2 regions of the Terrihabitans aquatilis genome follow, and region 1 is predicted to be linked to the other one. Evidence: predicted binding sites of a transcription regulator. Region 1 holds the regulator's gene; the other holds the start of a gene.

What was found. The regulator LexA, encoded in region 1, represses DNA repair genes until DNA is damaged. The targets are predictions, from matches to a motif close to TGTTCNNNNTGTGTTCNG.
Region 2: a site for LexA is predicted at 1,284-1,301, ahead of ACQ6S1_RS03680 (ATP-dependent helicase). Genes of this name have one in related genera too.

Annotation. Positions count from the first base shown of each region.
Region 1 covers NZ_JBOCUO010000001.1:593,190-596,599, forward strand. Annotated here, with positions in the region: gene ACQ6S1_RS03005 (diacylglycerol kinase) at 1-105, opposite strand, end outside; gene trmFO (methylenetetrahydrofolate--tRNA-(uracil(54)-C(5))-methyltransferase (FADH(2)-oxidizing) TrmFO) at 158-1,561, shown strand; gene lexA (transcriptional repressor LexA) at 1,677-2,381, shown strand; gene ACQ6S1_RS03020 (ComEC/Rec2 family competence protein) at 2,406-3,410, opposite strand, start outside.
Region 2 covers NZ_JBOCUO010000001.1:729,397-732,806, forward strand. Annotated here, with positions in the region: gene ACQ6S1_RS03670 (LysE family translocator) at 1-325, opposite strand, end outside; gene ACQ6S1_RS03675 (DUF1206 domain-containing protein) at 419-1,246, shown strand; gene ACQ6S1_RS03680 (ATP-dependent helicase) at 1,351-3,410, shown strand, end outside.

The DNA of each region.
Region 1 (3,410 bases):
CCCGCGCATCGTGTTGAGACCCGCATGATAAAGTCGCGCAATGCCCTGCAATTGCGCGCCGTTTGAGGGCGCGGAGCCGTTGCTGCCGGAATCGTCTGATCTCATGCGCGCAAGCGTAGCAATTGAACGTGACGTTGCTGTCGCATAGCTTCGCCCCATGACACCCATCCATATTGTCGGCGGCGGTCTCGCCGGGTCCGAAGCCGCCTGGCAGATCGCGCAGGCGGGCGTGCCGGTCGTTCTCCACGAAATGCGTCCAGTCCGCTCGACCGAAGCCCACCAGACCCAGAATCTCGCCGAGCTCGTCTGCTCCAACTCCTTCCGCTCGGATGACAGCGAGAGCAACGCCGTAGGCTTGCTGCATTGGGAGATGCGACAACTCGATTCGCTCATCATGCGCATGGCCGACTCGCATCAGGTGCCCGCGGGCGGCGCACTCGCCGTGGACCGGGACGGTTTTTCGGCCGACGTGACCGCAGCGCTGGAAGCCCATCCTCTGGTGACATTGGCTCGTGAAGAGATCGCGGGGCTGCCGCCGGAAGATTGGGACAATGTCATCGTCGCGACCGGCCCCCTCACCTCCGAGGCATTTGCCCAGGCCGTGCGCGATCTGACGGGACGCGATTCCCTGGCCTTCTTCGATGCGATAGCGCCCATCGTGCACTTCGATTCCATCGACATGGATGTGTGCTGGTTCCAGTCGCGTTACGACAAGGCTGGCCCGGGAGGCAGCGGCGCGGACTACATCAACTGCCCGCTGGACCGGGATCAGTACGAGGTCTTCGTGGATGCTCTTCTCACGGGCGAGCGGGTGGACTTCAAGGATTGGGAGGCCACCACCCCATATTTTGACGGCTGCCTGCCGATCGAGGTGATGGCCGAGCGGGGCCGCGAGACCCTGCGCCACGGACCGATGAAGCCCATGGGCCTGACCAATCCGCGCAATCCAAGTGTGAAGCCCTACGCGGTGGTGCAATTGCGCCAGGACAACGCTCTGGGCACCTTGTTCAACATGGTGGGCTTCCAGACCAAGCTGCGCCACGGCGTCCAGGCCGACACGTTTCGGATGATCCCGGGTCTGGAGAAAGCGGAATTCGCCCGTCTTGGCGGCCTGCACCGCAACACGTTTCTCGATTCGCCCAGGCTGCTCGATCGAACGCTCCGCCTGAAGGCGCAGACCCGTTTGCGCTTTGCCGGCCAGATCACCGGATGTGAGGGTTATGTCGAAAGCGCCTCGGTCGGGCTGCTGGCAGGCCGGTTCGCGGCGGACGAGCGGCTGGGCCGGAAACTGGAGATCCCGCCGCCCTTGACGGCCATGGGCGCCCTGCTCGGCCACATCACCGGCGGCCATATCGAAGCCAATGGAGACGAGAACACGAAGCGCAGCTTTCAGCCCATGAATATCAATTTCGGGCTGTTTCCACCCTACGAAGGTGCCTTGAGGGGCGAGAATGGCGAGCGTGTTCGTGGAGCGGCGAAAAGCGCCGCCAAAAAGCGGGCACTGACGGGCCGGGCTAAGGAAGCATTTCAAGCATGGGCAGGTGAGACCGCTGACGGCTGACTGCGTTTCGCGATCCGTCTAAACCATCGTGCAAACCGGATGTTAACCATTGCGGAACACATAAGGAACAGCTACCAATGTGTTCCTGATTTGTTTCGATATTCGGAGAGGCACCATGCTCACGCGTAAGCAGCACGAGCTTCTGCGTTACATCCATGAGCGCCTCAAGGAATCGGGCGTGCCTCCCTCGTTCGACGAGATGAAGGAAGCGCTGAACCTGCGGTCCAAATCCGGCATCCATCGCCTGATCACCGCACTGGAGGAGCGCGGCTTCATCCGCCGGCTGCCCAATCGAGCGCGCGCCCTGGAAGTGCTGAAACTGCCCGAGGCGGTTGCGCCCCGTCTGAGACCCGCAGCCGGCAAGTTCCAGCCCAGCGTGATCGAAGGGGATCTCGGCAAAGCGCGGCTACGGGCTGATGATGACGAGGAAGCGGTGCCGTCCGCGTTCGTGCCCGTCATGGGCCGTATCGCTGCCGGTGTCCCGATCGAGGCGATTCAGACGCGAAGCCACACCATAGCCGTTCCTCCCGAAATGCTGTCCGGCGGCGAGCATTACGCGCTCGAGGTCCGGGGCGATTCGATGATCGAGGCCGGGATTCTCGAAGGTGATCTGGTGGTGATCCGCAAATCGGACACGGCCAATACCGGCGATATCGTCGTGGCCCTTGTCGATGATGAGGAAGCGACCCTGAAGCGGCTGCGCAAACGCGGCGCGTCCATCGCCCTTGAAGCCGCAAACCCGGCATATGAGACGCGTATTTTCGGACCTGACCGCGTGCGGGTTCAGGGACGGCTCGTGGGTCTCATTCGCAGGTATTGAGGCTCGCTCGCCACCGCTTCCGATCTAGAAATCCCCGGTGACGAGGGCCTCTGGATCTGTCTCGTCGTTATCATCTTCGGGCACGGAATCGGCTTCGTTCCCGTCCGAGGCTATCGCGGCGAAGGATGGTCCGGCGGGCGGATGGGTAATCGGGTCCCAGATCCGACGAGCGGTATCGGCGCGCGAGATCGCGAAAGTACCGTCCGGCCGGTGCGTAAGGGCCATGGCGCCACCCTCCGCTAAATCTGTTCCGTCGATAACAAGGCTCTTCGTCCTGCAGTCTGGCGGTGCGATCAACCGCGTCACGACGATCGCTGCGCGTTGGCAATCTTCACGCAGCGCGGCATAGGTCCAATTCAGGGCCAGGAACCCGCCTTTTTCCATCGGAAGCGTGCAGCCGAAGCTGTCGCAATGCACCTCCGCCGCAACGCTCGGATCGCGCGGTGATCGCGTGTCCCCATCTGCGGCAAGCCAGTTCTGCGCCGCGAAACCCGCGAACCGCACCCCACTGACCTGAAGCCGCCCGTCCGGGGCCCTCACCGCTGCCGCGCGACCACCGGCTTCAATGTAGATGTCCGGCCGCCCCGGAAAAGCGGCGAACAGAAGCCCGGCGATGATCGGCGCAATTCCGAGAAGCCGCAGGCGTGTGGTCCATATTGCCGTCCAGCACAGGCCGAGCGCGAGCAGCAAAACACCGACCGGGGAAAAAGCGGCCATCCCGGTATTGGCGCCCGGCCAGGAGGCGATCCAGTACGCGGTCTGGAGCATCAATTCGATGCCATATCCCATGACGATCCAGGCCGGAGCATCCAGCCCAAACGGCATCAATAAGAATCCGATGAGGGCGAAGGGCATGATGAGCGTGCTGACTAGCGGCAGGGCAAGCAGGTTCGACGGCAGGGAATGAAGGGCAATCCGCTGAAAATGGAAGGTCGCGAACGGCGCAGTGGCCAAAGTGGCAAGCACCGTGGTCGCGACGATGCCGCCGAAATACGCAATGACGCGGCCGGATAATCCCGTACGACGGAC
Region 2 (3,410 bases), 140 kb from region 1:
GCACAGGATTTCGCGCGCCCACGGCGTGCGACGGCCCCTCGCCCGGATCACGCAGCGCCTTGATGCCGAGCCAGATGAGGTAAAGGCCGCAAACGATTCCCAGCGCATCGAAAAGCGTGTGCCCGAGCTGGCTGACGCCAACGATGGCGAAAATGGCCAGCGCGCACCACAGCGTGTCTCCAAGCATGTGCGCCGTGATGAAGCGCGCGCCATGGGCACGACCGGAGATCGCGGTCAGCGTGAACAGCGCCAGCACCGCAGGCCCCGGCGAGATTCCGTACACAAAACCGGCGGAGAAGGATGCGGTAAGAGCCTGAGGAGTCATGGCGAGCACCTGCGGATGCGGACACCCCGATTGGCGATCCGGATGCATCCAATTCCTTCCAGGAACGTTGCCTTGCCTGACGGGGATTTTGCAATGGCATTGGCACGCACGACCATCGAAAGAATGGCACGCTTCGGCTTTGCGGCGCGAGGCGCGGTCTACATCGTCGTCGGAGCCCTGGCGCTTCTCGCCGCGATCGGCTCCGGCGGACGAGCCACCGGCTCGAAGGGCGCGCTTCAGGAAGTGCTGCTGCAGCCGTTCGGCAGCGTCATCCTCGCCCTTGTGGCGCTCGGGCTGCTGGCGTTTGCCGCCTGGCGCATCATCGAGGCCGGCTTCGATGCCGACGACCACGGAACCGGGCCAAAGGGCATCGTGGTGCGCGCGGCCCATGTGTTCAGCGCTATCGTCAACACCGGCCTCGCGCTCTCCGCCATCGGGCTCCTGATCGGCACCGCGACCGCCTCGGGCGAAGATGGCAGCGTGCGCGACTGGACGAGCTTCCTCATGCAGCAGCCGTTCGGACGCTGGATGTTGGGCGCGATCGGCGCCGGCACCATTGTCGGCGGCGGCGTGATGTTCGTCGCGGCGGCGAAGGCGGCGTTCCTCAAGCGGCTCGACTGCCCGGAAAACCATGCCGGCTGGATCAGGAGCGTGGGCCGCATCGGCTATGCGGCGCGGGGCGTAACCTTCCTCATCATCGGCGGCTTCCTCATCGTCGCCGCAGTCACATATGATTCCTCCGCCGCCCACGGCCTCGGCGGCGCTCTGAAGGAGCTTCAGGTCCAGCCTTACGGATGGGCCCTGCTCGGCCTGGTCGCCATCGGTCTCGCGGCATTCGGCATGTTCGGACTGGTGCAAGCGCGCTATCGCGCCATTCACCCGCCGGAGAAGCACGATCTGCCGGAGTTCGCACGGGCCTGACCTGGATTTGTCCCCGCCCCTCGCAATCACCCGAACGAGGTGCCATTTTGTTCCCGGGAACGAATCGCTTCGGATGGCGCGTTCCGCCCGCAGGATTGAGCGATTTGGCCGGACAAAACCCAGTACCTTTCTTCGACGATGATGAGCTTCTCGCCCCGCGCGCGGGCGGGATTGCGGCGCGTGCGCTGGCGGCATCCGGCCGTGGTGCGGCGGCCGAGGCCGATTACCTCTCCGGCTTGAATCCCGAACAATGCGAGGCGGTGCAGACGCTGGATGGCCCGCTATTGGTGCTGGCCGGCGCGGGCACAGGTAAGACCCGCGTGCTGACCACGCGCATCGCCCACATATTGGCGACGCGGCGCGCCCACCCTTCGCAGATTCTGGCCGTGACCTTCACCAATAAGGCCGCGCGCGAGATGAAGAACCGCGTTGCCACGCTGGTGGGCGATGTGGCGGAGGGCATGCCGTGGCTCGGCACGTTCCACTCGATCGGCACCCGCATCCTGCGCCGCCATGCCGAGCTGGCGGGACTGAAATCCAGCTTCACCATTCTCGACACCGATGACCAGATTCGCCTGATCAAGCAGATCCTTCAGGCCGAGAACATCGACGACAAGCGCTGGCCCGCCCGATCGCTCGCCTGGGCGATCGACGGCTGGAAGAACCGCGGGCTCGGCCCCTCCGAAGTGCCGCCAGGCGAAGGCGCGTCCTTTGCCAACGGCAAGGGAAAGGCGCTCTACGAGATTTATCAGGCCCGCCTGAAGGTCCTGAACGCCACCGATTTCGGGGACCTTCTGCTCGAGCCGATCCGCATCTTTCGCGAGAATCCGGACATCCTGACGCTCTATCACCAGCGCTTCCGGTTCCTGCTGGTGGACGAGTACCAGGACACCAACGTCGCGCAATATCTGTGGCTGCGGCTTCTGGCGCAGGGCTCGCACAATCTGTGCTGCGTGGGCGACGACGACCAGTCGATCTATGGCTGGCGCGGCGCGGAGGTGGACAACATCCTGCGCTTCGAAAAGGACTTTCCGGGCGCAAAGGTCATCCGGCTGGAGCGCAATTACCGCTCCGACGCGCACATCCTCGGCGCCGCTTCCCATCTCATCGCCCACAATCAGGGACGTCTTGGCAAGACGCTGCGCCCTCAGGGAGAGGAAGGCGAACGCGTCACGGTGACCGGCTCCTGGGATTCGGGCGAGGAAGCGCGCGCGATCGGCGACGAGATCGAGAGCCTGCAGAGAAAGGGCCACAGCCTCGATAATATCGCCATTCTGGTGCGGGCTTCGTTCCAGATGCGCGAATTCGAGGATCGCTTCGTCACCTTGGGCCTGAATTACCGCGTCATCGGCGGTCCGCGTTTCTACGAACGCGCCGAGATCCGCGATGCGCTTGCCTATCTGCGCTGCGTGAACTCGCCTTTCGACGGCCTAGCTTTCGAGCGCATCATCAACACCCCGAAGCGCGGGCTGGGCGATGCCACGGTTCAAAGCCTGAACCTCATCGCCCGTTCGGCCAATGTGCCCCTTATGGAAGCCGCGCGCATGGCGGCCGATTCCGAGGATCTGAAGCCGAAGCCACGCCAGACCCTGCGCGACCTGACCGGCTGCTTCGCGCGCTGGAGCCGCGCCGCCGAGACGATGAAGCACACCGACCTCGCCGAGATGGTGCTGGACGAGTCGGGTTACACCGAGATGTGGCGGCAGGATCGTTCGCCGGAAGCGGCCGGGCGTCTCGAAAACCTGAAGGAGCTCATTCGCTCCATGGACGGCTTTGAGAACCTGCAGGGCTTCCTCGAACACGTCTCGCTGGTGATGGACACCGAAGGCGCGAACACCGATGAAGCCGTGACCCTGATGACGCTGCACGCCGCCAAGGGGCTGGAATACGATGTGGTGTTTCTGCCCGGCTGGGAGGAAGGACTGTTTCCGCACCAGCGATCGCTGGACGAGAACGGCCGTGCCGGGCTCGAAGAGGAGCGCCGGCTGGCCTATGTCGGTATCACCCGCGCCAAGAAGCGGGCCAAGATCTATTTCGCGTCCAACCGCCGCATCCACGGCATGTGGCAATCCTCCATCCCGTCACGTTTCCTCGACGACCTGCCGGAAGCGCATGTCGAGGTGACGGAGGCACCGGCCGCCTTCTCCAATCGCGGGTTCGGGGC